4 regions of the Streptomyces sp. NPDC048002 genome follow, and region 1 is predicted to be linked to each of the others. Evidence: riboswitches for the same ligand, from Rfam matches in the RefSeq annotation. Region 1 holds a riboswitch; each other region holds the start of a gene.
The links. A riboswitch is a leader RNA that binds a small molecule or an ion and turns the genes downstream of it on or off. The one in region 1 is predicted to bind cobalamin.
Positions count from the first base shown of each region.

Region 2: it holds a riboswitch for cobalamin, as region 1 does, so the genes downstream of both, AB0E07_RS01840 (prenyltransferase/squalene oxidase repeat-containing protein) here and AB0E07_RS23350 (ABC transporter substrate-binding protein) in region 1, are expected to answer to the same signal.
Region 3: it holds a riboswitch for cobalamin, as region 1 does, so the genes downstream of both, AB0E07_RS33895 (ABC transporter substrate-binding protein) here and AB0E07_RS23350 (ABC transporter substrate-binding protein) in region 1, are expected to answer to the same signal.
Region 4: it holds a riboswitch for cobalamin, as region 1 does, so the genes downstream of both, AB0E07_RS31025 (ribonucleoside-diphosphate reductase subunit alpha) here and AB0E07_RS23350 (ABC transporter substrate-binding protein) in region 1, are expected to answer to the same signal.

Region 1 is NZ_JBEZNL010000019.1:109,781-117,353, forward strand. Features, by position in the region: gene AB0E07_RS23315 (STM4012 family radical SAM protein) at 1-420, opposite strand, end outside; gene AB0E07_RS23320 (STM4013/SEN3800 family hydrolase) at 417-1,232, opposite strand; gene AB0E07_RS23325 (STM4014 family protein) at 1,244-2,395, opposite strand; gene AB0E07_RS23330 (STM4015 family protein) at 2,407-3,366, opposite strand; gene AB0E07_RS23335 (hypothetical protein) at 3,563-3,889, shown strand; gene AB0E07_RS23340 (DUF6745 domain-containing protein) at 3,922-4,956, shown strand; gene AB0E07_RS23345 (hypothetical protein) at 4,972-5,283, opposite strand; cobalamin riboswitch at 5,406-5,582, shown strand; gene AB0E07_RS23350 (ABC transporter substrate-binding protein) at 5,641-6,675, shown strand; gene AB0E07_RS23355 (iron chelate uptake ABC transporter family permease subunit) at 6,672-7,573, shown strand, end outside.
Region 2 is NZ_JBEZNL010000001.1:416,434-424,006, forward strand. Features, by position in the region: gene AB0E07_RS01815 (TetR family transcriptional regulator) at 1-30, shown strand, start outside; gene AB0E07_RS01820 (ferredoxin) at 420-653, opposite strand; gene AB0E07_RS01825 (aldehyde dehydrogenase) at 657-2,114, opposite strand; gene AB0E07_RS01830 (MBL fold metallo-hydrolase) at 2,297-3,322, shown strand; gene AB0E07_RS01835 (hypothetical protein) at 3,356-3,538, opposite strand; cobalamin riboswitch at 3,558-3,702, shown strand; gene AB0E07_RS01840 (prenyltransferase/squalene oxidase repeat-containing protein) at 3,819-5,054, shown strand; gene AB0E07_RS01845 (SCO2322 family protein) at 5,051-5,671, shown strand; gene AB0E07_RS01850 (energy-coupling factor transporter transmembrane component T) at 5,664-6,935, shown strand; gene AB0E07_RS01855 (ATP-binding cassette domain-containing protein) at 6,932-7,573, shown strand, end outside.
Region 3 is NZ_JBEZNL010000043.1:26,426-33,998, reverse strand. Features, by position in the region: gene AB0E07_RS33905 (ABC transporter ATP-binding protein) at 1-436, opposite strand, end outside; gene AB0E07_RS33900 (iron ABC transporter permease) at 550-1,563, opposite strand; gene AB0E07_RS33895 (ABC transporter substrate-binding protein) at 1,656-2,645, opposite strand; cobalamin riboswitch at 3,023-3,150, opposite strand; gene AB0E07_RS33890 (VOC family protein) at 3,288-3,635, opposite strand; gene AB0E07_RS33885 (winged helix-turn-helix domain-containing protein) at 3,809-4,351, shown strand; gene AB0E07_RS33880 (MFS transporter) at 4,348-5,625, shown strand; gene AB0E07_RS33875 (hypothetical protein) at 5,772-6,368, opposite strand; gene AB0E07_RS33870 (glycerophosphodiester phosphodiesterase family protein) at 6,452-7,234, opposite strand; gene AB0E07_RS33865 (transposase) at 7,316-7,573, opposite strand, start outside.
Region 4 is NZ_JBEZNL010000035.1:50,046-57,618, reverse strand. Features, by position in the region: gene AB0E07_RS31040 (cytochrome P450) at 1-1,036, shown strand, start outside; gene AB0E07_RS31035 (helix-turn-helix domain-containing protein) at 1,041-2,006, opposite strand; gene AB0E07_RS31030 (ribonucleotide-diphosphate reductase subunit beta) at 2,221-3,234, opposite strand; gene AB0E07_RS31025 (ribonucleoside-diphosphate reductase subunit alpha) at 3,234-5,591, opposite strand; cobalamin riboswitch at 5,715-5,862, opposite strand; gene AB0E07_RS31020 (GNAT family N-acetyltransferase) at 5,908-6,414, opposite strand; gene mctP (monocarboxylate uptake permease MctP) at 6,483-7,573, opposite strand, start outside.

The DNA.
Region 1 (7,573 bases):
GCCCATGCGGTGCTCGGCGATGTCGCAGAGCCGCTCCAGTTCACGCGCGGTGAGGAAGGTCGGGGTGCCGCCGCCGAACGCGGCCGTGGCGAACCGGACGTCCTCGCTCTCGCCCAGGGCCTCGCGCACCGCCCACGCCTGCCGCTCCAGGGCGTCCAGGTAGGCGCCGGTCAGGCCGTCGGGGGCGCCGATGCGGGTGAAGAGGTTGCAGAACCCGCAGCGGACCTCGCAGAACGGGATGTGCAGGTACAGGGAGAGGGCGCGCTTGTCCTCCCCCGCCCACAGGTCGCTCAGCGCGGGCCGGTCGTCCAGCGGCCGGTAGGCGGTCTTGTGCGGGTAGGCGTACACGTAGTGCTGGTACGGGCTCGTCGACGCGGCCTCGGCGGGCGTGCCGGGCACGGTGGTCAGGTTGGTGCTCATCGCGTGGCCTCGGCGGGGTCGAGGAAGAAGTGGGCGTAGGGCACGGTCCACACCGACTCGTGGCCCAGGCGGTGCCCGGTGTAGCCGTCGTCGCCGTAGGCGGTGCCGTGGTCGGAGCAGACGATCGCGAAGCAGCGGCGCCGCGCGCTCATGGCGTCGAAGAGGCGGCCGATGTGCCGGTCCACGTACTCCAGGGCGGCGGCGTGGGTCGCGCGGGTGTCACCCGCCTCCCGGGTGGCGCCGGGTAGGTGGAACCAGTTCGGCTGGTGCAGCGCGGAGACGTTCACGAACAGGAACAGGCGCTGCTCGGAGGGGAGTTGGGCGACGATTCGCTCGGCGCGGTCGACCTGGTTCTCGAAGGAGTGCGGTGAGGTGACGCCGAACCCGGGCTCCCAGTGGCTCTCCTGGAACAGGTCCGGCAGCACCGAGCCGAGCGGGCCCTGCTTGTTGAAGAAGCCCACGCCGCCGATGCACGCCGTGCGGTACCCGGCCTTCGCGAGCCCGCTGACGAGATCGGGGGTGTCGTAGACGAACGTGCCGTCGGCGGTGGTCTCGCTGCCCGCGAACGTCGCGGCGAACAGCCTGGGGTGCGGCCCCGGCGCCGCCGGGGTGGGCAGGAAGCCGGCGAACATCGCCTGGTGCGAGGCGTAGGTGAAGCTGCCCGGCGCGTGACGCTTCTCCCAGCGGCCACCCGGCAGATGGCGGGCGAGACGGGGGATGCGGCCCTCGGCCGCCAACTCCTCGGCCACGTCGTGACGCAGGGTGTCGAGGGTGACGAGGAGGATGTCGTGGTCGCCGACGACGTCGTTCATGTCGGGCTCGGTCATGCGCTGTTCCTGTTCGGTACGGGTTCGGCCGCGGGTACGGGGGCCGCCGGGTGGCGTTCGGTGGTGCGCAGGACCGCGGCCACCTGCGCCCCGTAGGTGTCCAGGCCCTCGGCGCCGCTGCCGGGCAGGCCGGTCAGCCCCGGCAGCAGGTCGCCGAAGGCGTTGACCTCGCCGACGAACGAACGGCGCCAGCCGACGGCCGGGAGCAGGTCCACCCCGACACACAGGGTGCGCGGGAAGCACGCGGCCGCCGCCTCGCACACCTCCAGCACGTCCGACCAGCGGCCCCCCGACGCAGTTACGGCCGCTCTGGCCCCGTCGAGATCGCCGCGGCGCCCGCCCAGATGGAGGTTGGTCAGCGGCGAGCGACTGGTGCGCACCACGGCATGGGTGGCCCTGCCCGCCACCACGACCACCCGGAGATCGGCCGCGCGGCCCGCCTGGCCCGCCTTGGGCACCCAGCGTTCGAGGTGCAGCCCGTCGGGGGCGAGGGCGTCCACGACCGCCGCGACGTCCCGCTCCCGCTCGTAACGCCGCAGCTTCAGGGAGTTGTACAGGCGGCCGTCCGCGGTCAGTTCGACGGAGGTCGTCGCCCTGACCCGGCCGCCTCCCGCCTCCACGGCGAGGACCCCGGACGCCGACGACCCGTGGGCGGGCTTGACGAAGAGCCTCGACATCCGGTGCTCGCGCATCAGCGTCCGTACGTCCTCCCAGCCGCGCACCGGCGCGCCGTCCGCTCCCGAGGTCGGGGACGCGGGCACGGGAACGCCCGCCGCGTCCAGCACGGCGTGGCAGAGGCGCTTGTCGAACAGCACGGCCAGCTCACCCGGTTCGTCCAGCCGGATCCCGCCGCGCAGGGTGCCCAGCGCGGCCGTGAATCCGGCGTACCAGCGCGCCGAACCCTCCACCCGGGTGGGCTCGACGGCGCCCCGCAGCATGCGGTCCACCTCGGGCCGCTCACCGGGGGAGTCGACGCGGACGACCTCGTCGGGCGCGAAGTCGGCTCCCCGCCCGCGCAGGACGTCCGCCCACGCCACCACGCGCGGGCCGGTCAGGCCGGCCGCGCGCACCGCGTCGGCGAACAGCGACACCCGCCGGTTGCCGGGGTTCCCGACCACCGCGAAGCGCACCCCGTCCGCCGTCTGCAAACCGCCAGTCCTCACTCGCCCACGGCGACGTAGCGCCAGACCGTGCCGTCGTCCTCGGTGTCCTCCTCCGCGTCGTCACGGTCGAGGTCCACCTCCACGCCGGCCGTCTCCAGCGTCTGCCGCACCCGCTCCTCCACCGCCTGGCTCAGGTAGTGGTGGTGCAGGTCCAGCTTCTTCAGGTGGGACAGCGGCTGCCCGCCCAGCAGCGCCGCGGCGCCCTCGTCGGTCAGCACGCCCATCGACAGGTCCAGCACCTCAAGGCGGGCCACGACGGGCGCGGCGGCGACGGCAGCGGCCACCGCGTCCTGCATCTCGCTGTTCCGCAGGGCCAGGTGACGCAGGCTCGGCAGCCTGGCACCGGACAGCAGCGGCTCCAGATCGGCCGCCTCGCTGTCGCCGCCGTAGTCCGGGGTGCCCAGCCACAGGTCGAGGTGCTCAAGGGCGGGCAGATCGCTGGCGCCGATGCCCCGCACCACCTCGGCGGGCAGCCCGCCGCTCTCCACCACCAGGCGGCGCAGCGCCTCGTGGCGCAGGCCCTTGAACTCCAGGCCCGTGCCGCCGCGCACCCCGAACTCCTCCAGCCCGGGGAAAGCGGCCAGCAGCGGCGTCACATCGGTCTGGTGGATCCAGGAGATCTCGCACTCCTCCATCACCAGATCGCCCAGGAACAGCGCGCGCAGCGCGGGCAGCCGGTCCCGGGCGGCGAGCAGGGCCTCGATCACGTCCGAGGGGTCGGTGTCGTACGCCTCCTCCCAGGCGCCCACGATCAGGGCACGCACCCGGGTGGTGTCGACCACCTCGCGGAAACGGGCGAAGGCCGCCGTCCAGTTCTCGTCGGAGTCGTACACATCGGCGCCGATCCGCCAGGCCACGGACTCCGGCTCGGGCAGCTTGTCCGTCGGATCGCCGGGGCCGGGGAACGCGTACGCGGGCAGCCGGTACAGCTCTTGCAGGTGGTCACCGATGGTCATGCGGCTGCTCCTGGGGAGTTAAGGGCGTGCGGTCCGTGATGCCGCAGTTCTACCAACCGCCACTGACAGCGTCGCAGGGAGGGGCGGCTTCGGGCGTCACCCGGCGGGACGGCGTTCGGGGGCGTTGTCAGTGGCGGCCCCTACCGTCGTGTTCAGGAGGCCGGTGCGCGGTGCACCCGGCGGTGAGGGGACAGCCATGTACCGGCAGGGAGACGTACTGATCGTGCCCGTGGAGGAGGGCGCGGTCCCGGACCACGTGGCACACGCGCCCAGGGAGCGGCGCGACGGGCGCGGCCGGCTGGTGCTGGCACTCGGAGAGGTCACCGGGCACGCCCACGCGGTCGTGGGACCGGGGGAGTTGGTGCGGGAGCCCGGACCGTTCGGCCCGCTCCTGCTGCACCTTCCGCAGGGCGGCCGGGTGGTGCACGAGGAGCACGCGGCGATCGCCCTGCCCGCCGGCTGGTACCGGGTGATCAGACAACGCGAGTACGTGCCGGGCTCGGTCCGGATCGTCGCCGACTGACCGTGGAACAGCGCGACCTCATGGAGGGGCAGATGACGACCATCGAGACCGACGGCGGCACCGACGGGCTGCGCGCCTGGCGAACCCGGGCCACGGCGACCGGACCCGCCGACCGCGCCCGCGCGGAACAGGGCGTACGACGCGCCTACCGGCAGGCCGGACTGGCCGAACCGGAGGCCGTGCTGTGGGCGGACTCCCCGCGCGCGGCCGTCACCCTGATCCGGCAGCTCACCGACCGCGGCCCCGGCGTGCGGGAGGAGATCCGCAGTGCGCCCTGGGCACGCGAACGCCGCCGCCTGCACGACGAGTTGGGAGCGAAGGGCTGGTCGGCGCACTGGGCGGCGACCGGGGGACGGCTGTGGGAGTCCACCCAGGTCCTCGTGGACCGGATCAGAGCCGGAGTGATCCAGGACCTGGCCGGCCGGGACACCGGAGCCGAGGCCGCCGAGGTACGGCTCCTGCTGCTGGACGCCGTCCTCGGACAGCACGACGCGCCGTGGCTGGCCGCCTTCCCCGCCGACGCAGGACCCCTCGGCGCACTGACCGAAGTGTGCGGCAGCGCGGGCTGGTGGTGGCCCTTCACCCGCGTCGCCGTGGTGTCGGAACGCCCCGTGGAACTCCACCGGGACGAGGCCGGCCGTCTCGACCACGGTGACGGGCCCGCCCTCGCCTACCCCGACGGCTTCGCCCTCCACGCCTGGCGCGGCATGCCGGTACCGGCCGCCTTCCTCGCGGAGCTGCCCGCGCTGACCCCGGCCCGTATCCGGGAGGAGGAGAACGCCGAACTGCGGCGCGTGATGCTGGAGTACTACGGCTACGACCGCTACCTCACCGACTCCGGCGCCCGCCCCCTCCACCACGACGAGACGGGCACCCTGTGGCGGATCGACCTGCCCGCGGACGAGCCGGTCGTGATGGTCGAGGTGCTCAACTCGACCCCGGAGCCGGACGGAACCCGGCGCACCTACTGGCTCCGGGTGCCCCCGTCCACCCGCACTGCGAAGGAGGGCGTGGCTTGGACCTTCGGGATCGGCGAAGAGGTGTACGCGCCGGTGAAGGAGACCTGAGTCAGGTGGGGGTGATCAGACCTTGGCCTCGGTCCAGTGCACGCACTCCAGGTCCTGTCCGTGCAGCTCGTACTTGAGGCAGATGCGCGAGCGGATCACGAGGGGCTTCTCGTCCAGGTCGTGGAACTCCGTGACGACCCGGTCGCCCTCGATCGTCGACACGGCGTACTTCCGGGTGTAGTCGATGCCCATGATCTCTTCGAGCGCCAGGCTCGCCAGGGCGTACCTCCTGGCGGCTTCCGGGTGTTTCCGGAAGACCTCCGTGATCTCGCGGAAGAACGCGGTGTCCGACTTGGTGTCGTACTCGGTGGCAGTCACAGCCGCCATCTCCTTGAGTGGCAGTGTCGGAGAACCCCCTGTTTCCAGGCTCCTACTTCCCCCACCGGCACGCCAGTCGGGGCGGTGCGGCACCGGGTGACCGACCGCACGTCAGGACCGTACGAGCGGCTTGATAGCCTCAGCGGGCCAGTCGAGCCACACCCGAGGCCAGGGAATCCGGTGCGAATCCGGAACTGACGCGCAGCGGTGAGGGGGACGGGCGGGGCACGACGCCACTGGGAGACCGGGAAGGCGCCCCGACCGAGCGAACCCGAGTCCGAAGACCTGCTGGCACCTTCGCGCCCCGGTGCGGAGGGACTCCGTAGGCAAGGCTCCGCGTACGAGCCCCGACCCCGAGGCACCCCCATGCTCCGTACCACCCCTGCCCTTCTCCTCACGTCCGCCCTGCTGCTCACCGGCTGCGGATCCTCCTCCACCGGCGACGACGCGAAGCCGGAAGGGGCGGCCGCCGCCGGCTACCCGGTGACCCTCGACAACTGCGGTCACCAGGTCACCCTGCAGTCCGCTCCCCGGCGGGCCGTCTCCCTCAACCAGGGCACCACCGAGATCCTGCTCTCCCTGGGCCTGGCCGACCGCATGGCCGGCACGGCCACCTGGACCGACCCCGTGATGAAGGGCCTGGGCGCCGCCAACGCCACCGTGCCGCGCCTCGCCGACAACAACCCCTCCTTCGAGAAGGTCCTCGACGCCGAACCCGACTTCGTCACCGCCTCGTTCGTCTCCACCCTCGGCAAGGGCGGGGTCGCCACCCGCGAGCAGTTCGAGAAGCTGGGCGTACCCACCTACGTCTCACCCTCCGACTGCTCGGCCGGCAAGGACAACGACAGCGGTGGCGACGGATCGCGCAGCGAGCCGCTCACCCTGGAGACCGTGTACGGCGAGATACGCGACCTCGCCAAGGCCTTCGGCGTCGACGACCGGGGCGAGAAGCTGATCGCCTCGCTGGAGAAGAGGGTGAGCACGGCCACCGCCGGACTGCACGCCTCGGACGTGTCCCTCATGTACTGGTTCGCCAACTCCCAGTCGCCCTACCTCGCCGGATGCTGCGGCGCCCCCGGAGCCATCACCCGCGCCGTCGGTGCGCGGAACGCCTTCGACGACACCCACGACGAATGGCCCCAGATCGGCTGGGAGACCGTCGCCGACCGCGACCCCGACGTCATCGTCATCGGCGACCTGACGCGCAAGCAGCAGACCGCCGAGACCGCCGAGGCCAAGATCCGCTTCCTGGAGACCAACCCCGCCACCCGCAACCTCACCGCGGTGAAGAAGAAGCGCTACGTCCTGCTGAGCGGGCAGTCCATGAACCCCTCCATCCGCACCATCGAGGGCATCGAGCAGGTGGCGGCAGGTCTGCGGGACTTCGGGTTCGCGAAGTGACCGCCCGTACGCTGCTGTTGGCCGGCGGCGGACTGGCCGCACTGCTCGCCTCGGTCGCCGTGGCCGTGACCATCGGACCCGCCGACATCTCCACCGCCGACGTGTGGGCGGCCGTCGCGGCCCATCTCGGCCTGGGGGAGAGCACGCTGGCGCCGCTGCGGGACGGCATCGTGTGGAACCTGCGGATGCCGCGGACCCTGCTCGCCGCCGTGTGCGGGGCGGGCCTCGCGGTGTGCGGGGCGGTGATGCAGTCGCTGCTGCGCAATCCGCTCGCCGACCCCTTCGTGCTGGGGGTCTCCTCCGGCGCCTCCACGGGCGCCGTCGCCGTGGTCGTACTCGGCGTGGGCGGGGGAGCGGTGTCGCTGTCGACGGGCGCCTTCCTCGGAGCACTGCTCTCCTTCGGCCTGGTGCTGTTCCTCAGCCACACCCTGGGCGGCAGCACCGACCGCGTCGTCCTGTCGGGCGTGGCGGCGATGCAACTGTTCTCGGCACTCACCTCGTTCACCGTGCTGATCTCCGCGGACGCCGAAACCACTCGCGGAGTGCTGTTCTGGCTCCTGGGCTCGCTCACCGGCGCCGACTGGGGCCAGGTACTGCTGTGCGGCGCCGTACTCGCCGTGGTCCTGGCCGTGTGCCTCGGCCACGCCCGCACCCTCGACGCCTTCGCCTTCGGCGAGGAGGCCGCCGCCGGACTCGGGGTGAACGTCGCCCGGACCCGGCTGGTCCTGCTCTGCGCGACGGCACTGCTCACCGCCGCCCTGGTCAGCTGTGTCGGCGCGATCGGCTTCGTCGGCCTGGTCCTCCCGCACGCCACCCGCGTCCTCACCGGCTCCGGCCACGCCCGCCTCCTGCCGGTCACGGCGCTCACCGGCGCCGTCTTCCTGGTGTGGGTGGACAC
Region 2 (7,573 bases), on a different contig from region 1:
GCACCGACGCCGACGCCGACGGACGGCTGAGGACCGCCGAGGGCACGAACGCCCGAGACGGCCCACGCGAGCACGGACACCCGAGGGCAGGCGCGGGCACGGACGCCCGACGGCCCACGCGACCGCAGACACCCGCGGGCAGACCCGGACACGGACACCCGACGGCCCACGCGACCGCAGACACCCGCGGGCAGACCCGCACACGGACACCCGACGGCCCACGCGACCGCAGACACCCGCGGGCAGACCCGGACACGGACGCCCAACGGCCCACGCGAGCACGGACACCCGAGGGCAGGCGCGGGCACGGATGCCCGACGGCCGGCGCGAGTAGGACCGCCTGGCGGCCCGCACGAATGCGACCGCCCGACCGCGGACACCGGCGTGTCCGCGCGGCCGGGGCCGCGGGGCGGGCTCGCTCACTCCTCCGGCGGGAAGACCGGCTCCCCGGTACCCGCCAGGGTGATCGCGATGGCCTCCACCGGGCAGTTCTCCGCCGCCGCCAGCAGGCCCTCGCCCGCGTCCAGGTCGGGCTCCACGGGGTGCGACTGGCGGGCGGTGTCGAGCCGGAAGCCGTCGGGCGCCCGGTGGACGCACTGGGCCGAGCCGATGCAGACGGACCGGTCGACCTCCACGTGCCAGCGGTCCCCCATCCGCTACGCCTCCCAGCCGGCGGGCAGGTGGATCATCTTGTGCTCCAGGTACTCGCCGAACCCCTCGGGCCCGAACTCCCGCCCCAGACCGGAGTTCTTGTAGCCGCCGAACGGGCCGAGCATGTCCAGGCTGAAGGTGTTCACCGAGTACGTGCCGGTACGGACCCGGCGGGCGACGTCGATGCCGCGCTCCACGTCGGCGGTCCAGACGCTGCCGCTCAGCCCGTAGTCGGAGTCGTTGGCGATCCGCACCGCCTCGGCCTCGTCGCCGTAGGGCAGCAGGCAGATCACCGGGCCGAAGATCTCCTCCCGGGCGATCCGCATGGAGTTGTCGACGTCGCCGAAGAGGGTCGGCTCGACGTACCAGCCGCGGTCCAGCCCGGGTGGCCGCCCGCCACCGGTGAGGATCTTGGCGCCCTCCTCCTGGCCGATGCGGATGTAGTCGAGGTTGCGCTGCTGCTGGCGCCGGGCGACCAGCGGGCCGACCTGGGTCGCCGGGTCCAGCGGGTCGCCGACGACGAGGGCGTTCGCGGCGGCGGCGAGGGCCTCGGCGAACTCGTCGTAGCGCGAGCGCGGGAGCAGCACGCGGGTCTGGGCCACGCACGCCTGGCCGTTGTTCATCCAGGCCGCGGGGACGATCCCGGCCACCGTCGATTCGACGTCCGCGTCCGGCAGGACGACCGCCGCCGACTTCCCGCCCAGCTCCAGCGTGACCCGGCTCAGGTTGCGCGCGGCGACCTCCATGACCCGCTTGCCGGCGGCGACCGAGCCGGTGAAGGAGACCTTGTCGACGCCCGGGTGCCCGACGAGGTACTCACTGACCTCGCGGTCGGCGGGCAGGATCGACAGCACACCTTCCGGCAGCCCGGCCTCGGCGGCGATCTCCCCGAGGAGATAGGCGTCCAGCGGCGACTCGGGCGACGGCTTGAGCACGACCGTGCAGCCGGTGAGCAGCGCGGGCGCGAGCTTGGCGGCGGCGACGAACTGCGGGACGTTCCACGGCACGACGGCCGCGACGACCCCGACGGGCTCGCGCCGGACGAGGATCCGGCCGAGGACGCCGTCGCGCTGCTCCTCGTAGGTGAAGTTCCGGGCGACGGTGATCGCCGAGTCCCAGACCATCATCGCGCCGAGGGCCTGCGCGAGGACGCTCCAGGAGTACGGGGAGCCGTTCTCGGAGGAGATCACGCGGGCGATCTCCTCGTGCCGGATCGCGATGGCGTCCTTGATCCGGGTGACGACCTCGATCCGCTCGTCCAGGGTCGCGCGCGGCCAGGGCCCTTCGTCGAAGGCCCGCCGGGCCACGGCGACGGCCCGGTCGACGTCGGCGGTGGAGGCGTGCGGCACGCGCCCGAAGACCTCCTCGGTGTGCGGCGAGATCACCTCGATGACGTCCTTGCCGAGGGGGTCGGTCAACTCCCCGCCGATGAACAGCTGTCCGTGTTCCACGAGCTCGGTCATGGCCGACGCCTCCTGCGGAGCCGAAGCGGGTTGTGTGGGTCGGATCCGTTGCGTTGCTTGATTTCTGACGGTGCTTGATTTCTGACGGTGCTTGATTTCTGACGGTGCTTGATTTCTGACGATGCTTCAGAACTGATACCAGTTCTAGTTATAGTGGGCAATGGCCGCGAGGCGGAGGGCAGATGACGAACACGCACGAGCACGGCGGGGGCGTACGGTCCGTCCAGGTTCCGATCCCGGACAACCCCCTCGGGCACACGCTGGTGTACGTGATGGACACCGACCGGGGCCCGGTGCTGATCGACACCGGCTGGGACGACCCCGCCTCCTGGGACGCCCTCACCGAGGGGCTGGCGGCCTGCGGCACCGCGGTCGAGGAGATCCACGGCGTGGTCGTCACCCACCACCACCCCGACCACCACGGCCTGTGCGGCAAGGTCCGCGAGGCGTCCGGCGCCTGGATCGCGATGCACGCCGCGGACACCGCGATCGTGCGCCGCACCCGGTCGGCCGAACCCGAGCGCTGGTTCACGTACATGACGGCCAAGCTCACCGCCGCCGGCGCCCCCGAGAAGCACGTGGCACCCCTGCGCGGCGCCCGCCGCAGCACCCTGCCCGGCCTCTCCCCCGCCCTCCCGGACCGCGAGATCGTCCCCGGCGAACTGCTCGACCTGCCGGGCCGCCGACTGCGCGCGATCTGGACCCCGGGCCACACCCCCGGCCACGTCTGCCTGCACCTGGAGGAGGAGCACCCGGCCCAACTTCCGGGCCGCGGGCGCCTGTTCTCGGGCGACCACCTCCTCCCCCGCATCACGCCCCACATCGGCCTGTACGAGGACCCGGACGACACCACCGTCACCGATCCCCTCGGCGACTACCTCGACTCCCTGGAACGGGTGGGCCGACTGGCCCCCGCCGAGGTGCTACCGGCCCACCAGCACGCCTTCACCGACGCGCCCGCGCGCGTAAGGGAGTTGCTCGCGCACCACGAGGAGCGCCTCACCGGTCTGCTCGCCCTGCTCTCCGAACCCCTCACTCCCTGGCGGCTGGCGGAGCGCATGGAGTGGAACCGGCCCTGGGAGCGGATCCCCTACGGATCACGGAACATCGCGGTGTCGGAGGCCGAGTCGCACCTGCGCCGCCTGGTGAAGCTGGGCCGAGCGGAGGCGGTCACGGGCAGTGATCCGGTGACGTACGTGGCCGTCTGAGCCGACTCGACGCAGGTGGCCGTCCGATCCGGCTCAGTCCCCTTCCGGGGCTCCCCGGTCCGTGAAAGCACGCACCAACCGCTCCGCCTCGCCGAGCGCTTCGATCTCGGCCACCGTCATGGTGGGGTTGGCGGCGCGTCGGCGCCGGGCCTCGGCCAGTCCCGCCTCCGTGACGTCCGAGGGGTCGGAGAGGAGCGCGACGAGTGTCGCGCGCACCGGCCCGGCACAGCCTCCTCCCAGGCGCTTCCCTACGGGCCGGTAGAGTGGCCGCGTCGTCACTACACCCGTACAGGGAGAAGCCGGTGCAAATCCGGCGCTGACCCGCAACCGTGAGCAGTCGCGAGGCTGTGAGCCGGACCGCCCCGTACGGCATGTGAACGGCTCGCGTGCGCCGGCGGTCCGTCGGCGCACGGGCACCGTCGAGGTCTACGGAGCCGAGCCGCCCGGGGTCGTCCCGCGCTGCCCGGCTCCCTTCAGGGAGAGGCACCCGCCGATCATGAACGTCCGCCGCAGCGCCGCGGCCCTGGCCGCCACCGCCGTGATCGGCCTGGCCACGCCCGCCCTGGCCGCGTCCCCGTCGCCGTCGCCGTCGCCGTCCGTGGCGATACCGTCCGGCCTGTACGGCACCAGCGACCCGACCTACGACGGTGTCTGGCGCCAGTCGCTCGCCCTGGTCGCGCAGTACCGGTCGGACGTCGAGCCCGCCGAGAAGGCCGTCGACTGGCTGCTCGGGCAGCAGTGCGCGAACGGGGCGTTCGCCGCGTTCCGCGCCGAGCCCGCCCAGGACTGCGACGCCAAGGTGATGGTCGACACCAACAGCACCGCCGCCGCGGCGCAGGCCCTGTCCCTGGCCGGGGACGGCGACCGCATGGACGACGCCGTCAAGGCGGTCACCTGGCTGAAGAGCGTGCAGAACAAGGACGGCGGCTGGGGCTACACGCCCGGCGGCGCCAGCGACGCCAACTCGACCTCGGTCGTCATCGGCGCCCTGAACGCCGTGGGCCAGGACCCCGGGACCGCCGTGAAGGACGGCAAGTCGCCCTACGACGCCCTGCGCGAGCTGGCCCTGTCCTGCGCGGACGGCGGTGCCTTCGCCTACCAGCCGGACAAGAAGGGCAAGCTCGCCGCCAACGCGGACGCGACGGCGGCGGCCGTGGTCGGCATGAAGGGCATGAGCATGGTGTCGGCGAAGGCCGCCGACGACACGGAGCTCGCCTGCGCCACCGCCAAGGCCTCCGACCCCGGGCAGTCCGCCGCGAACGGCGCGTCCTACCTGGCCGGGGAGATGGCGAAGGACGGTCACCTGGTGTCGGCGCTGCCCGGTGCCGAGGACCAGCCCGACTACGGCAACACCGCCGACGCGGTCGTCGCGCTCGCGGTGACGGGCGGCCCGGAGGCCGCGCGGAAGCCGCTGGCCTGGCTGGAGGAGAACTCCGCGGACTGGGCGAAGCAGAGCGGCCCCGCCGCGTACGCCCAGCTGATCCTGGCGGCGGAGGCGGCCGGCGCGGACCCGCGTGACTTCGGTGGCGCGAACCTGGTGAGCCAGCTGAACGCGACGGGCCCGGAGCCGCGGACGCAGACCGGCTCCTCGGACGCGTCCGAGGAGAAGAAGGACGAGGAGAAGGACGAGGACGGCGGCGTCAGCGTCTGGTGGATCATCGGCGTCGGCGCGGTCGCCGGTATCGGCGTCGGCTTCCTCATCAGCGGACGCAACAAGGGGCAGCGGCAGTGATCCGCCGGGCCTGCGCACTGCTGGCGGCCGTGCTCCTGGTGTGGACGGCCGCACCGGCGCAGGCCGCCACCTACCGCTACTGGTCCTTCTGGGACCACGACGGCTCCTCGTGGATCTACGCCACCCAGGGGCCGTCCGTGGCGGTCCCCTCGGACGGCGACGTCCAGGGCTTCCGGTTCACGCTCAGCGAGGACTCCGCGCAGGCCGCCCAGCCGCGTGGCGCGGCGGACTTCGACGTGATCTGCGCGCGCACCCCGGCGCGGGCGGGCGAGAAACGGGTGGCCCTGGTCATCGACTTCGGCACGAAGGCGGACTCCCCGTCGGGCGAGACCCCGCCGCGGCCGCGGACGGTGTGCGCGCGGGTCGGTGAGGACGCGACCACGGCCGAGGCGCTGGCGCGGGTGGCGAAGCCCCTGCGGTACGACACGAGCGCGCTGCTCTGCGCGATCGACGGCTACCCGGCCAGGGGCTGCGGGGAACAGATCGCGAAGACCCCGGCCGGCGAGGGCAAGGGCAAGGGCAACGGTCCGTCCCTCGGCCTGTGGGCGGGCGTCGCGGGAGTGGCGGCCCTGGGAGCGGCGGCGGTCTGGCAGGCACGCCGACGCAGGCATGCGTAACCCGGCGGACCGCGGCGCTCTTACGGGCCGCGCGGACCGCGGCACTCGTACGGACCGCGATGTTCGTACGGACCGCGCCACGCGTACGGTCCGCGCCGGCGGAGACAAGGGCAGCGGCGGCGGCGCTACGGGCGACGCCCCCGCCCTCCCCGCAACCCGCCCGCCCGCGCAACTGCACCCCGGCGCCTGGTGGTTGTGGGCCCTGGGACTCGGCGCCGCGGCCACCCGCACCACCAACCCCCTCCTGCTGGCGCTGCTCGTGGCGACGTCCGCGTACGTCGTCGTGACCTGCCGCCGCAGCACCCCCTGGTCCCGCTCCTACGGCGCCTTCGTCAAGCTCGCCCTCGCCGTCATCCTGATCCGGCTGGTCTTCGCGGTGTTCCTGGGCTCGCCCATCCCCGGCACCCACACCCTGTTCACGCTCCCCGAGGTCCCGCTCCCCGACTGGGCGCAGGGCATCCGGCTGGGTGGCCGGGTGCACGCGGAGGGCCTGCTCGTCGCCCTGTACGACGGCGTACGGCTCGCCACCCTGCTCATCTGCGTCGGCGCGGCGAACGCCCTGGTCAACCCGTCCCGCCTGCTCAAGTGCCTGCCGGGGGCGCTGTACGAGATGGGCGTGGCCGTCGTCGTCGCGCTCACCTTCGCCCCGAGTCTCATCGCCGACGTCCAGCGTCTGCGCGCCGCCCGGCGCCTGCGGGGCCGCCCGGACAACGGCATCCGGGGCCTGCTCCAGGTCGGCCTGCCGGTCCTCGAAGGCGCTCTGGAACGCTCCGTCGCCCTCGCCGCCGCGATGGACGCCCGCGGGTACGGCCGTACCGCCGACGTACCGGCGCGGGTGCGCCGCACCACGACCGCGTTCACCCTCGGCGGCCTTCTCGGCGTGTGCGCCGGCACCTACGGCGTCCTCACGGCCGAGGGCGGGGCGTACGGGCTGCCGCTGCTGCTGGCCGGGCTGGCCGCCGCCCTGGTGGGCCTGCGCCTGGGCGGGCGCCGGGCGGCCCGCACCCGGTACCGCCCGGACCCGTGGGACGTGCGGGCCTGGCTGGTCACGGGCTCCGGCGTGGCGGTCGCCGCGCTGATGTTCGTGGCCGCCTCGGCCGATCCGGGCGCCCTGGAGCCGGGTGTGCTCCCGCTGACCGCCCCCACCCTGCCGTTGTGGCCCGCGGCCGCGATCCTGCTCGGCCTGCTGCCGGCCTTCGTAGCCCCCACGCCCCCCACGCCCCCCACTCCGTCCGCCGCCGCCCCGAGGGAGCCGTCGTCGTGATCCGCTTCGAGAACGTCTCCGTGACGTACGACGGCCGTACCGAACCCACCGTCCGGGACGTCGACTTCGAGGTCCCGGAGGGCGAACTCGTCCTGCTGGTCGGCCCGTCCGGCGTGGGCAAGTCCACGGTCCTCGGTGCCGTCAGCGGGCTGGTCCCGCACTTCACGGGCGGCACCCTGCGCGGCCGGGTCACGGTGGCGGGCCGGGACACCCGCACCCACAAGCCCCGCGAACTCGCCGACGTGGTCGGCACGGTGGGGCAGGATCCGCTGTCCCACTTCGTGACGGACACGGTCGAGGACGAACTCGCCTACGGCATGGAGTCGTTGGGACTGGCGCCGGAGGTGATGCGGCGCCGGGTGGAGGAGACCCTCGACCTGCTGGGTCTCGCCGGTCTGCGGGACCGGCCGATCGCCACCCTCTCCGGCGGCCAGCAGCAGCGGGTGGCCATCGGCTCGGTGCTCACCCCGCACCCTCGGGTGCTGGTGCTGGACGAACCGACCTCGGCGCTGGACCCGGCGGCCGCCGAGGAGGTCCTCGCGGTCCTCCAGCGGCTGGTGCACGACCTCGGCACGACGGTCCTGATGGCCGAGCACCGGCTGGAGCGGGTGATCCAGTACGCCGACCGCGTCGTCCTG
Region 3 (7,573 bases), on a different contig from region 1:
GCCGGGAGAAGGGGGCACGGGCGAGTCCGGCGGCGTCGAGTTCGGCGAGCGCGGCCATGATGACGGCACGGTCGTCGGCGTCGTCCCCGTCGAAGGGCCGCTTGTGCGGGGTACGGCCCATGGCCACCACGTCGTAGACGGAGAGTTCGAAGTCGCCGGCGGACTCCTGGAGAACGGCGGCGAGCAGCCGGGCGAGGCTCTTGCCCTTCATCCGCCGGACGTCCTGACCGTCGAGCAGCACCCGTCCCGAGGTCGGACGCAGCGCCCGGTAGACGGTGCGCAACAGGGTCGATTTGCCGGCCCCGTTGGGTCCGACGAGGCCGACCACCTCGCCGGGGTCCACGCGCAGGGACGCCCGGTCCACCAGGGCCCGTCCCTCGACGACGACGGAGACGTCCTCCACGGCCAGGGTGCCGGGCGCGGCCGTGACCGACATCGGATCCACCGTCTTCTCCATCACCTTCTCCGTCGCCTTGGCGGTCGCCTTCTCCGTCGGCTTCTCCGTCGGCTTCTCCGTCGGCTTCTCGCTCGGCGTCTCCGTCGTCCTCGTCATGCTGTCCTCCGACGCATCAGCCACAGGAAGAAGGGACCGCCGACCAGGGCGGTGAGGATGCCCACCGGAATCTCCTCCGGACTCATGACCGTGCGTGCCGCGAGATCCGCGGCGATGAGGAACGCCGCGCCTAGCAGGGCGGCGGCGGGCAGCGCACGGCGGTGGTCGGCGCCGACGAGCAGGCGCACCACGTGCGGCATGATCAGGCCGACAAAGCCGATCTGGCCGCTGACCGCGACGATCGTGCCGATCATCACCGCGACCAGCGTGAACAGCGCCGCCCGGAAGCGGTGCACGTCCAGACCGAGCGCGACGGCCGCCTCCTCCCCCGCGAGCAGCAGGTTCAGCGGCCGGCAGACGCCGAGCAGGACGGCGGTGCCGAGCAGGACGGCGCCCACGGGGATCCAGACCACGGTCCAGGTGGTGCCGCCCAGCCCGCCGAGCATCCAGCGCAGCGCCGACTGCGTCTTGTGCGGGTCGTCGGAGGTGACGATCAGGAAGCTGGCGAGCGCCGACAGCACCTCGGCGGTCGCCACGCCCGCCAGCACGAGCCGGACGGTGGTCATCCGGCCACCGGAGCGGGCCAGGAAGTAGACGGCGACCAGCGCGGCCAGTGCCCCGAGGAAGGCCGCGATCGGCAGGGAGAAGACCCCGAACAGGGAGAGGTTGAGGACGACGACGAGCACCGCGCCGACCGAGGCGCCCGAGGAGACCCCGAGCAGCATCGGGTCGGCGAGCGGATTGCGCACGAGGGCCTGAAGGGCCATCCCGGACACCGCCAGGCCCGCGCCGACGACCCCGGCGAGCAGCACCCGCGGCAGCCGTACGTCGATGACGATCGTCTCGCGGACCGGGGTCCAGGTCGGATCGGCCAGCGCCGGATGCACCCGGTGCAGGAGGATGCCCCACACCTGTCCGGCCGGGACGCTGATCGACCCGACGGCGATCCCGAACGTGGCCGCGACCACGACGAGCGCGCCGAGCACCAGTAGCACGAGCGGGAAGGGCATCCGACGGGTGCGCCGGCCATCGGCGCCGCCGTCCCGCACCGCGGGGAGGGCGGACTTCGTGCCCTGCTCCTCGGTCAGTTCCGCCGCCTCACTCACTTGAAGCGGTCCGGGTGGATCTGGCGGGCCAGGGACTCCACCGCTGCGGGGACCCGGACGCCCAGCACCGTGGACGACAGGGGCAGCACGGCGAACCGCTCGTTCTTGATGGCGGGTACGTCCTTCAGGGCCGGGTTCGCCAGCAGGAACTTCTTCTTGTCCTCGACCGTCTGGTCGCCGTAGTCGTAGATGACGATGACCTCGGGCGCCCGTTCGGCGACCTGCTCGAAGGACACGTCACCGAACGCCTTGTCCAGATCGGCGAAGAGGTTCACGCCACCGGCCTGCTCGATCATCTCGTTGCCGATACCGGCCCCGCCGGCCGTGAACGCGGTCTTGTCACCGCTGTCGTAGACGAAGAGGTCCACCGGATCGACTCCGTCGAGCTTCTCCTCGACCGTGTCGAGGGTGGCGTGGAGTTCCTTCAGTTCCGATTCGGCGCGTTCCGAGACGCCGAAGATCTTGGCGACGTTGCGGATCTCCTGGTCCATCGTGGCCATCGTCACGGGGCCGGAGGGGCATTCCTCGATGTTCAGGTAGGAGTTGATGCCCGCGTCGGACAGGGCCTCGCGGCTGCGGCCGTCCTTCTCGTCGAAGGTGGAGGCGAACCCCCCGTACGCCAGGTCGGGTTCGGCCGCCAGCAGCGTCTCGAAGGACGGGTACTCCTTCGCGATGACGTCGATGCCGTCGTAGGCGTCCTGGTACTCGGGGAGGATCTCGTCGTCGAGGTAGGCCGTACCCACCATCGAGTTCTCCAGGCCGAGTGCCAGCATGACCTCCGTGGCGTGCTGGTTGAGCGACACCGCTCGCTCCGGGGGACGCTGATAGGTCGTCCTCACCCCGCAGTTGGACACCGTCACCGGGTAACCGTCGGCGGCGGCACCCTTCGGAGCGGCATCGTCCCGCGTGGCGCTCTCACCGCAGCCGGACATCAGCAGGGCCGCGGCTATCGCCGACAGCAGGGTCACAGGGCGCTTGCCCGTCATGGGGTGGGTCCTCTCACCGAGGGATGGCACGGGAACGGTCCGGATCACGGTCCGGGGCACGGCTGGGGGCACTCGCGTCGAGTGTCGACGACCGGGTAAGCGGCGTCGCCCCCGCTCGGCTACGGGGTCGCGACGGCAGCCGGAGCCGCTGAACGACCGCACCGGGTAGGTGGAAGCGGGGTCACAAGACGGAGCGGGGCAAGGGTACGGAGCCGCGGGAAACCGGGTGTCAGCGGGCGGCGCGCAACCCCCGCGGTCGACCACGGTACGCCGTGGCCGCAGGGCATCGAGCCGGGTCGCAACCCCTCCAAGGGCATCACTACACGCCCTCCTCTCCGGGGAAATCCGCCCCAGCTACGTCGAGGAGGCGACCGCGTGAGTCTCCTGGCTCTCGGGTCAAGGCTCGCCCCGGCCTTCCCACCCGCATCCGGGCAGTGGTCTGTTCGGGGTCCGCTCGCCGATCACAGTGGCGGGACCGCGCCGGATTCACACCGGCTTCCTCGTTCCGCCGTCGCCTTTGTCGCGAGCCATCATGGCACGTGGTCGGCCCGGTCCACCACGCCCGCCCGGCAACGGACCGGGGTGACACGCCCCACGCGAGCGCCGTGCGCACGCGACACGCGCCCCCGCCGTCCCTGCCCGTCAGCGGTGCCCCAGTACGTTCACCACCTGGCCGTTGGGGTCGCGCACGCAGAACCGCCGCACCCCCCACTCCTCGTCCTGCAAGGGATGAACGATCTCCGCACCGCTCTCCCGCACAGCCGCGTAGGCCGCGTCCACGTCATCCACCTCGACGCTGAGGTCCGGGGTGACGGGCGCGGTCTTGTCCTCGCCCATGAGACTGATCTGCGCGGTCGGGCTCGACGGCGACGCGAGCGTCATGATCCAGCCGTGGTCCATGACCTTCTCGAACCCCAGCAGCCCGTAAAACTCGCGGCTCTCCTCCACAGCCTCCGACCGGACATTGGGTACGACACGACGAACGGCCATCGACAACTCCAAGGCAACACAGATCGGGCGTTGAGCCTCAGGTTGAGGCTCCCCAGCAGTACTACGCCACAACGGCCGCCGCACGCACCGCAGATCCCGGACAAGGCCCACCACCACGTTCAGTGTCCACAATCCCCTTGCGCAATGGTCAAGAGTCGTTGACCATTGCTCGCATGCCTGCCGACGACCTTCCCGAGACCTTTCACGTCACCACGGACGAACAGCTGCGTGCCGTCTCCAACCTCACGCGGCACCGGATCATGGCCGTGCTCCGCTTCGAGCCCGCCACCATCACGCAGATCGCCGACCGAGTGGGCCTCGCGAAGGGGAGTTCCAGCTACCACGTACGGCTGCTGGAGCGGGCCGGACTGGTGAAGGTGGTCCGGACCCGGAAGGTACGCGGGGTCACCGAGCGCTACTACGCCATGGCCGCGCGGTCGATCGTGCTGCCGGACCCGGGCGAGGGCGGCCCGGACGTCCTGATGCGGCACGCGATGGCGGACCTGGAGAGGGCTTCCGCGGACAGCGCCAGGCACGTCCGCATGGCGCATCTGCGCCTCACCGACGAACAGTTCGCCGAGCTGGGGACGCGACTGGAGGCGCTGGCGGACGAGTACCGGGCGCTGTCCGATCCGTCCCTGCCGGACACCTCCCTCGTCTTCGCCCTGTTCCACCCGGCCTCGCGCGCACAGGCCGCCGAGGAGGACGCCAAATGACGTCACCCATAAGCAAGTTGCCGACCGGGTTCGGACGGCTGTGGACCGCGCAGACGATCTCCTCACTCGGTGACGGTGTGTCACATGCCGCCCTGCCGCTGCTCGCGCTGACCTTGACCCGGGATCCGATGGCACTCGCCGTCGTCACCGCCGCCGGAACCCTGCCGTGGCTGCTCTTCGGGGTGCTCGGCGGCGCCCTGGTCGACCGCTGGGACCGACGCGTCACGATGTGGGTCACCGACGCGGCGCGGGCGGCACTGCTCGTGGTACCGGCGGCAGCCGCGGCCCTGGACTTGCTGAGCATCCCGCTGCTCGCCACCGTCGCCTTCCTCCTCGGCCTCGGCGGACTCTTCTTCGACACGGCCGCCTCGGCCTACCTCCCGGACCTCCTCGGCCGTGACCCCGCGCTGCTGGAGCGGGCCAACTCCCGCCTGCGCGGGACCCAGACGGCGATGTCCGGCTTCGCCGGGCCCCCCGCGGGCAGTGCCCTGCTCACTCTCGGGCGGGCGGTTCCGCTCCTCGCCGACGCGGTCTCGTTCGCCCTCTCGGCCCTGCTCGTACGGTCCTTGCCCGCGGCGCCCCGACCCGTTCCGCAGGCCCGCGAGTCGCTGCTCCAACAGGCCCGCGCCGGCGCCTCGTACGTCTTCCGCGACCGCTTGCTGCTCGGGCTCGCGCTGCGTCCGGCGGTCGGGAACATCGCCTTCATCGCCGTGGAGACGGTCCTCGCCCTCTTCGCCCACGACCGCCTGGGCATCGGCACCTTCGGCTTCGGCCTGCTGCTCACGGCGGAGGCGGCAGGCGGACTGGTCGGCGCGGGCATCGCCTCCTTCCTCGGCCGCCGCCTCGGCACCGGCACGGCGCTGACCTGCACGGCCGCGGTCGAGGGACTCGCCGTCCTCGGCCTCGCCACCGCCTCGAACCCGTACCTCGCGGGCCTCGCGCTCGCCGTCTGCGGCGCGGGCATGGGCGCCACGATGGTCCTCGCTCCCTCCCTCCGTCAGGCGATCGTCCCGACGCACCTGATGGGCCGGGTCACCTCCACCTCCCGGATGCTCGCCATGTGCGCCGCCCCGTTCGGCGCCTTCCTCGGCGGCTGGCTGGCCACCGCCTACGACGTACGCACCCCTCTGTACACCGCCGCGGGTCTGCTCCTGGCGATGACGGCGGTCACGGCGACGATGACCAGCGACAGCCGCGTGGAGGCGGCCCTGCGTGCCGCCGCGCGGGACGATGAGGCAGCGACCCAGGACTCCCCTCGGAGCCTGACCTCTTGACGAGGCGTCATCCAGCCTCCCGCGCACCGCGACAAACCGAGCGACGGCGGCCCGGATCACCGGGCTGCGAGGTGGACGTGCTCAGGGCGCGGCTGCGGGGTTGAGCACACCGACCGCTGGGCTCGCGGTCCGAGGTACCGCCGTCGTCAGTGGAAGCGCCGCGCGGCGTCGATCCAAGTGGCCTCGTGGCGATTGTCCGTGATCTCACGGAAGTTGCGGGCGGCGACGGTGGCGCTGGGCCGACTACGCTTACGGGGCGCCGTGTTGAGGAGTACGGACGTGGCCGCCGACAGTGTCTTGATCGCCTGGTAGGGCCTGGCTCCCGAGGAGTTCCAGGCGATGGGTCTTCCCTGTCTGATACTCCGGCGGACGACCTTGAACGCCTGGCGGACACCGCCGAGCATGTCGATCTCGTCCTCGGTGAGGAAGCGCTCCGCGGCCAACTTGGCCATGAGCGCCTCGATCTGGCCCTCGGCGGTGGTGGCCCGTTCGAGGCAGCCCCAGCCGGGATGCTCGGGCGTGGTGACAGGCGTGTGGCCGCCCGTGAGGGCGTTCCACGTCTTCCAAACGGCCACGAACTCGCCGTAGAGGCGTTGGAAGTCCTGAGCTGCCGCGAGATCCATCTCGCGGCTCTTCCTGACCTGTTCCCAACGGTCGGCGACCCGGGTGGTGACAAGCCAGCCGCCGCCCAGCGTGACGGCCACGGTGAGCAACGGAGCCCCCAAGGACTCGGTGATCGACATGGGTCTCCCGACGGCAGGCGCGGCCACTTCGGACTCAAACTGCCCAAGGGGGCCCCGCCCGCACACACGAGAGCCGTGCTCTGTCAGTTGCCCTGGGTACCGGAGTCGAGCTGTCGGGCGTCGGACGCGATCAGCTTCGCCGCGGATGCCGGGAGCGCGTTCTGCCGGGCGGCCAGTTCCGCGGTTCTGGCGAGCAGCGAGTACTTGCCGTGGGCGAGCTGCGTCAGGAGCACGGACACCGTGCTCTGCTTGCCGCGGGAGGCGAGGATCAGGTGCCCGAGCCCGGCCCGGTCGGCCTTGACGGTGAAGGTGCTGGTCGCCGTGGCGGTACCCGAGGGACCGGTCGCCTTGACCGTCAAGGTGTGTTCGCCGGCGGTCAGTTCCGTCAGGGCCAGCTCCTCCCCCGCTTCGCGCGGCACACCGTCGACGGTGATGACGGTCTGCGCGGCCTCGGCGTTGTCCACGTCCACCGCGATCACGGGACGCTGGGCGCGGTCCAGTTGGGCGCCGTCGGCGGGCGAGGTGACGGTCACGGCCGTCGCGGGAGTGACCTGCTGGGCCTGGGACTGGGTCCAACCGATCAGCTCAGTGGGCCGGTTGGTGATGATCGCGTCGACGCCGTACTCGTCGTACAGCTTCCATTTCGCGGCCGAGTCGATCGTCCACACCATGATGGCGACCCCTGCGTCATGCAGCTGATGCACGGTCTCCGGCCGGGCTTCCAGCGCGGCGCCGCTCGGGTTGTACGACGTCAGGTGCAGGTCCTCGGCGACGGCCACGGGGTCGGCGTGCAGCGTGCCGGTGAGCAGCCCGAGCGGCAGTTCGGGCGCGAGTTCGTGAACCCAGCGCAGGTGGTTCTCGGTCAACTTGACCCGGTCTTGAAGGACCGGGCTTGGAGGTAGTGCCCAGCTGGCTGCTGGGGTGGACTTCTCCGTCCTGACACCCCGTTATGGGGTGTCAGGGACGCGTGACTCACGCCCCGCGTTCCACACGCTCTCGCCGCGGGCGGCGATGTTGTGGGAAGCGTTCCGGTCGGCGTGGGCAACGACCCCGCACCCCCGGCAGATGAAAAGCCCCTGGCCGACACGGTTTCGCTTGTCGACGTGGCCGCATTCGGCGCACGTCTGCGACGTGTAGGCGGGATCAACGAAGACCAGGGGCACACCGGCCCGCCTGGCCTTGTAGACGATGAAGTCTCCGAGCTG
Region 4 (7,573 bases), on a different contig from region 1:
CACCATCCAGCCGGCCTTCCGGCTCGACGCCATCCCCGGGTACGGGCCGATCATGGAGGAGGAGGCGCACGCGCTCACCGCGCGCTGGCAGGGCGGCGAGACCGTCGACTGCACCTCCGAGTCGTTCCGGGTGGCCGTCCGGATCGCCGCGCGCTGTCTGCTGCGCGGTGACTACATGGACGAGCGCGCCGAGCGGCTGTGTGTCGCGCTCGCGACGGTGTTCCGCGGTATGTACCGGCGCATGGTGATTCCCGCCGGACCGCTCTACCGGCTGCCGCTTCCGCCCAACCTCAAATTCAACCGGGCACTGGCCGATTTGCATCTGGTGGTTGACGAGATCGTCGCGGAGCGACGGGCATCTGGTCAAAAGCCGGACGATTTGCTGACGGCATTGCTGGAGGCGACCGACGACAATGGTGAGCCCATCGGGGAACAGGAGATCCACGATCAGGTGGTCGCGATACTCACCCCGGGAAGCGAAACCGTGGCGTCCACGATCATGACGTTGCTCCAAGTGCTCGCGGAACACCCCGAGCACGCCGACCGGGTGGCGGCGGAGGTCGAATCCGTCACCGGCGGACGGCCTGTCGCATTCGAGGACGTCCGTAAGCTGCGGCACACGAACAATGTCGTCATCGAGGCCATGCGTTTGCTTCCGGCCGTCTGGATATTGACGCGCCGGGCTCTGGTCGACACGGAGTTGGGCGGGTATCGCATTCCGGCGGGCGCGGACATCGTGTACAGCCCGTACGCGATCCAGCGGGATCCGAAGTCGTACGCGGATCATCTGCGGTTCGACCCCGACCGCTGGCTTCCGGACCGTGCGAAGGATGTGCCGAAATACGCCATGACACCCTTCAGTGTCGGCAACCGGAAGTGCCCGAGCGACCACTTCTCCATGGCGCAACTGACGCTGATCACGGCGGCGCTGGCGTCGGAGTACCGCTTCGAGGAGATGCCGGGCTCCGACGGCGCGCCCCGGGTCGGCATCACGCTCCGGCCGAACGACCTGAGGCTCAGGCCGGTGCCCCGGTGACGGCTCAGGCCGCCTCGGGGCCCCGGAACGTGCGCCGGTAGGCGTGCGGGGTGGTGCCCAGCGCACGCAGGAACTGATGGCGCAGCGCGGCCGCGGTGCCGAACCCGGTGCGGCCCGCGACCGCGTCCACCGTCTCGTCCGTCGTCTCCAGCAACTGCTGGGCCAGCACCACGCGTTGGCGCAGGATCCAGCGGTAGGGAGTGGTTCCGGTCTCCTGCTGGAAGCGGCGGGCGAAGGTGCGCGGTGACATGTGGGCGCGCTCGGCGAGCTGCTCGACGGTGACCTCCTCGTCGAGATGCCGTTCCATCCAGGTCAGGACGGAGCCGACGGTGTCGCACCGGGAACGGGGCAACGGCCGGTCCACGTACTGCGCCTGGCCGCCTTCCCGGTGCGGCGGTACGACCATCCGCCGGGCGATGGCGTTGGCCACCTCCACGCCCTCCTCCTTGCGCACGAGGTGCAGACAGGCGTCGATGCCGGCGGCCGTGCCGGCCGAGGTGATCACCGGGTCCGCGTCGACGTACAGCACGTCGGGCTCGACGACCGCGCGGGGGAAGCGCCGGGCGAGTTCGTCCGCCTGGCGCCAGTGCGCCGCGCAGCGGCGGCCGTCCAGCAGCCCGGCCGCGCCGAGCACGAACACGCCGGAGCAGACGCTGAGCACCCGCGCCCCGCGGTCGACGGCCCGCACCAGGGCGTCGAGGAGCGCGGGCGGGTACTCCCGGCCGATGTAGTCGCTGCCGGCCGGCACGGCGATCAGGTCGGCCTCGTCCAGCCGCTCCAGGCCGTGCGGGGTGGAGACCGTGAAGCCGGCGACATGGGTGCTCAGGGCGGGGCCCTCCGCGGAGACGACCGCGAAGTCGTACACCGGGAGCCCCTGGTCGCCGCGGTCGAGTCCGAAGACCTCGCAGACGACGCCGAGTTCGAAGGGGTGCACACCGTCGAGCAGGACGGCGGCCACGTTCTTCAGCATGCCGCCAGTGTGCCACGCGGCTGGCAGTAATTCGATGGTGTGCGGCAGTACTGCCACTGTCAGGAGTGTCCGCCGCGTACGACGATTACCGCATGGACGCAATCATCGGATTCACCGCCGCGGTCGTTCTCTTCGCCCTGCTGGCCGCCCCGGCGCTCGTGGGCCTGCGCCACGAACGCCGGATCGACCGCCAGCTACGGGCGGACCGCCCCGCTCAGAAGTCCTCGTCCAGGTCGACGGTCCCCTCGACCGCGACCTGGTACGCCGAAGGACGCCGCTCGAAGAAGTTGGTCAGCTCCTGAACGCCCTGGAGCTCCATGAAGGAGAAGGGGTTCTCCGATCCGTAGACCGGGGCGAAGCCGAGCCGCGTCAGACGCTGGTCGGCGACGCACTCCAGGTACTGCCGCATGGACTCGGTGTTCATGCCCGGGAGGCCGTCGCCGCACAGGTCGCGCGCGAACTGCAGCTCGGCCTCGACGGCCTCCCGCAGCATGTCGGTGACCTGCTCCTGGAGCTGGTCGTCGAAGAGTTCCGGCTCCTCCTTGCGGACCGTGTCCACGACGTCGAAGGCGAAGCTCATGTGCATCGTCTCGTCGCGGAACACCCAGTTGGTGCCGGTGGCCAGGCCGTGCAGCAGGCCCCGGCTGCGGAACCAGTAGACGTAGGCGAAGGCGCCGTAGAAGAACAGGCCCTCGATGCACGCCGCGAAGCAGATCAGGTTGAGCAGGAAGCGGCGGCGGTCGGCCTGGGACTCCAGCCGGTCCAGCTTCTCGACCTCGTTGATCCACTTGAAGCAGAACCCGGCCTTCTCGCGGATGGAGGGGATGTTCTCCACCGCGTCGAAGGCGGCCGCCCGGTCCTCCGGATCGGGGAGGTAGGTGTCCAGCAGCGTCAGATAGAACTGGACGTGCACGGCCTCCTCGAACAGCTGCCGGCTCAGGTACAGCCGCGCCTCGGGGGAGTTGATGTGCTTGTACAGCGTCAGCACCAGGTTGTTGGCGACGATCGAGTCACCCGTGGCGAAGAACGCCACCAGCCGGCCGATCAGGTGCTGCTCCATCGGGGACAGCTTCGCGAGGTCGGCGACGTCCGAGTGGAGGTCGACCTCCTCGACGGTCCAGGTGTTCTTGATCGCGTCCCGGTAGCGCTCGTAGAAGTCCGGGTAGCGCATGGGGCGCAGAGTCAGCTCGAAGCCGGGGTCGAGCAGGTTCTTGGTCTCGTTGGACATTACTGGCAGGCCTCGCAGGACTCGGGGTTCTCAAGGGAGCAGGCGACCGCCTCGGGATCGGCGGCCTGCTGCACGGGGAGGGTGGCCTGCGCGGCGCGGGCGATCCGGGTCGCCGGGCGCGAGCGCAGGTAGTACGTCGTCTTCAGCCCGGACTTCCAGGCGTACGCGTACATCGAGGAGAGCTTGCCGATGGTCGGCGTCTCCAGGAACAGGTTCAGGGACTGGGCCTGGTCCAGGAACGGGGTCCGGGCGGCGGCCATGTCGATCAGTCCGCGCTGCGGGATCTCCCACGCCGTGCGGTACAGGTTCCGTACGTCCTCGGGGATCCAGGCGAAGTCCTGCACCGAGCCGCTGGCCTCGCGCAGCGCCTCCCGGGTCCGCGCGTCCCACACGCCGAGGTCCTTCAGGTCCTGCACCAGGTAGGAGTTGACCTGGAGGAACTCCCCGGACAGCGTCTCGCGCTTGAACAGGTTGGACACCTGCGGCTCGATGCACTCGTAGACGCCGGCGATCGAGGCGATGGTGGCGGTGGGCGCGATGGCCAGCAGCAGCGAGTTGCGCAGGCCGACCGAGGCGATCCGGGCGCGCAGGGCCGCCCAGCGCTCCGGCCAGTTGAGGTCGGTGTCGTAGTGGTCGGGGTGCAGTACGCCCTGGGCGGTGCGGGTCTTCTCCCACGCCGGGAGCGGGCCGTTGCGCTCGGCGAGGTCGGTGGACGCCTCGTAGGCGGCCAGCATCACGCGCTCGGCGATCCGGGTGGACAGCGCCTTGGCCTCGGGGGAGTCGAACGGCAGCCGCAGCTTGAAGAAGACGTCCTGCAGGCCCATCGCGCCGAGTCCGACCGGACGCCACTTGGCGTTGGAGCGGCCCGCCTGCTCGGTCGGGTAGAAGTTGATGTCGACGACCCGGTCCAGGAAGGTCACGGCGGTACGGACGGTGGCGTCGAGGCGCTCCCAGTCCAGGTCGCCGGCGGCCGTGTCGACGAACGCGCCGAGGTTGACCGACCCCAGGTTGCAGACCGCGGTCTCGCCGTCGTCGGTGACCTCCAGGATCTCCGTGCAGAGGTTCGAGGAGTGCACCACGTGGCCCGGCAGGGCGGTCTGGTTCGCGGTGCGGTTGGCGGCGTCCTTGAAGGTCATCCAGCCGTTGCCGGTCTGCGCCAGGGTGCGCATCATCCGGCCGTACAGGTCACGGGCCGGGACGGTCCGGCGGGCGAGCCCGGCCGCCTCCGCCTCGCGGTACGCGGCGTCGAACTCCTCGCCCCACAGGTCGACCAGCTCGGGCACGTCCGCGGGGGAGAACAGCGACCAGTCCTGGTCGGCGTTGACCCGGCGCATGAACTCGTCCGGGATCCAGTGCGCGAGGTTCAGGTTGTGCGTACGGCGGGCGTCCTCACCGGTGTTGTCCCGCAGCTCCAGGAACTCCTCGATGTCGGAGTGCCAGGTCTCCAGGTACACCGCGGCCGCTCCCTTGCGCCGGCCGCCCTGGTTCACGGCGGCCACGGAGGCGTCCAGCGTCTTCAGGAACGGCACGATGCCGTTGGAGTGCCCGTTGGTGCCGCGGATCAGCGAACCGCGCGAACGGATGCGGGAGTACGACAGACCGATGCCGCCGGCGTGCTTGGAGAGGCGGGCGACCTGGTGGTAGCGATCGTAGATGGAGTCCAGCTCGTCCAGCGGCGAGTCCAGCAGGTAGCAGGACGACATCTGGGGGTGCCGGGTACCGGAGTTGAAGAGGGTGGGGGAGGACGGCAGGTAGTCCAGGCGGCTCATCAGGCCGTAGAGCGCGGAGACCTCGTCCACGGAACGCGCCGAGTCGTCCTCGGCGAGGCCGGCGGCGACCCGGAGCATGAAGTGCTGGGGCGTCTCGACGACCCGGCGGGTGATCGGGTGCCGCAGCAGGTACCGGCTGTGCAGCGTGCGCAGGCCGAAGTAGCCGAAGCGGTCGTCGGCGCCGGTGTCGATCAGCGCGTTCAGCCGGGCCGCGTGGGTCCGCACGAACGCGGCGGTCCGGTCGGCGACCAGCCCCTCGCGGTGCCCGACCGCGACGGACTCGGTGAAGGAGGTGACGCCCTGCGAGGCGGCCTCGGCGGCGATGGAGAGGGTCAGCAGCCGGGCGGCCAGCCTGCTGTAGGCGGGGTCCTCGGAGATGAGGCCGGCCGCGGCCTCCGTGGCGAGCTCGCGCAGCTCCGCCTCGTCGGCCCGAGCGGACCGGCCGCGCAGCGCCGCGGCGGCGACCCGGCCGGGGTCGGCGTCGGGGAGGTCGGCGGTCAGCTCGGTCAGGGTCCGCAGCAACGCGGTACCGGGACCGTCGGTCTGAACCAGGTCGGCTGAAGCCGGGTCGGCTGGCGCGATGGTCACGTGGGGCTCTCCCTCGCTCGGCACGGGGCCTTGCGGAGGACAGGCGGCAGCTCACGAGCGCACGGGGCGTCGCGCCCACCGGCCCATTCCACGAGGCCCGGACGTCGAAAGCGCACCGGCCGGGTGGCCGGGCGCGCTGTCGGCAGGTCCTCGGACTGACTCCTGCGCAGGCCGGTTCGGGGAACAGACATGCACAAGTACACCGTTGCGGGACAGTTCCGGATTCGCACCGGATTCCCCTGCGGCGGCAGCGAGCATGAGCATACATCTAGTGCCGGGGCGCGGTGGCACCCCCAGATGTTGTGTCGCGTCGGCTTCAGAGCGTCAACTGATAGGTGAGCAGAGTGAACTCGGGGTGCTCCGGCACGGGGTTCCAGTCGCGGTCCGGGGCGCGGGTGAAACCGAGCCGTCCGTAGATGCGGTGGGCGGTCCGCATCAGGGGCTGGGTGGAGAGCACCAGGCCGGTGCAGCCGGGCGTGGCGCGGGCGTGGTCGACGCAGGCCCGCACCAGGGCCTCGCCGACGCCCCGGCCCCGGGCGCCGTGGTCCACGGCGAGCATGCGGATCTCCGCCTCGCCGGGGCCGGCCAGATCGGCCATCGGTCCGCCGGCGCGGACGAAGGTGACGCCCCCGAGCGGCCGGTCCTGCTCCACGGCCGCCAGCACCAGCGCCGCGGCCGCCCGCTTGGCCACGTCCCGCAGCTCCCCGAGGTACCAGTCGCTCTCCCCGAAGGCCAGCAGCCCGTCCCGGAGATAGGCGCGGGCCGTGATCCCGCCCAGTTCCTCGTACTCGGCGGCGCGCGCCTCACGGATCAGGAAGTCCATGGGGTCGAGTCTGTACGACGACGGGCCGCCGGAACACCTGCTGTCCGGCGGCCCGTCCTGGGGGAGTCTCAGTGCAGCGGCGCCAGGTCCTTCTGCACGCCCGGGTCGCCCGCGTCCGCGGTGTAGTCCTCGGGGCGCGTCTCGTCGACGCCCTCCGGGGCCTTGGCCGCCCTCAGCGCGAAGGTCAGCACCACCGTGACGAGCAGGTTCAGCACGAACGCCGTCAGACCGATGTAGCCGATCTCACCGATGCCGGGGATCTCCTTGGAGGAGCCGCCGAAGTGCTTCTGCGTCGGCGAGGCCACCCCGTAGGCCGCCACCGTGCCGTAGACCATGCCGACCGCCCAGCCGCCCAGCAGCGCCCAGCGGTGGAACCAGCGGGTGAACAGACCGCCCACCAGGGCCGGGAAGGTCTGGAGGATCCAGATGCCGCCCAGCAGCTGGAAGTTGATGGCGACCGTCTTGTCCATGGTCAGCACGAAGGCCAGGGCGCCCACCTTCACCAGCAGGGACACGATCTTGGAGACCTTGGTCTCCTGCGCCGGTGTGGCGTCCGGCTTGAGGAAGTCCTTGTAGATGTTGCGGGTGAAGAGGTTGGCCGCCGCGATCGACATGATCGCCGCCGGCACCAGGGCGCCGATGCCGATCGCCGCGAAGGCCACGCCCGCGAACCAGTCCGGGAACATGTTCTCGAACAGCTGCGGAATGGCCAGCTGGCCGTTCTCCACCTTCACCCCGGCCGCGATCGCCATGAAGCCCAGCAGCGCCAGCAGGCCCAGCATCAGGGAGTAGAGCGGCAGGATGGTGGTGTTGCGGCGGATCACGTCCCGGCTCCTGGACGACAGGGTCGCCGTGATCGAGTGCGGGTACATGAACAGCGCCAGCGCCGAGCCGAGCGCCAGGGTGGCGTAGGTCCACTGGCCCGCCTCCGGCGGGACCAGTCCGCCGCTGCCGGTGCTGGTGAACTTCTCGTCCGCGGCGGCGAAGATCTCGTCGAACCCGCCCAGCTTGATCGGGATGTAGATGATCGCCACCGCGATGACCAGGTAGATCAGGGTGTCCTTGACGAAGGCGATCAGCGCGGGGGCGCGCAGTCCGGAGGAGTAGGTGTACGCCGCCAGCACGCCGAAGGCGATCAGCAGGGGCAGGTCCTTGATGA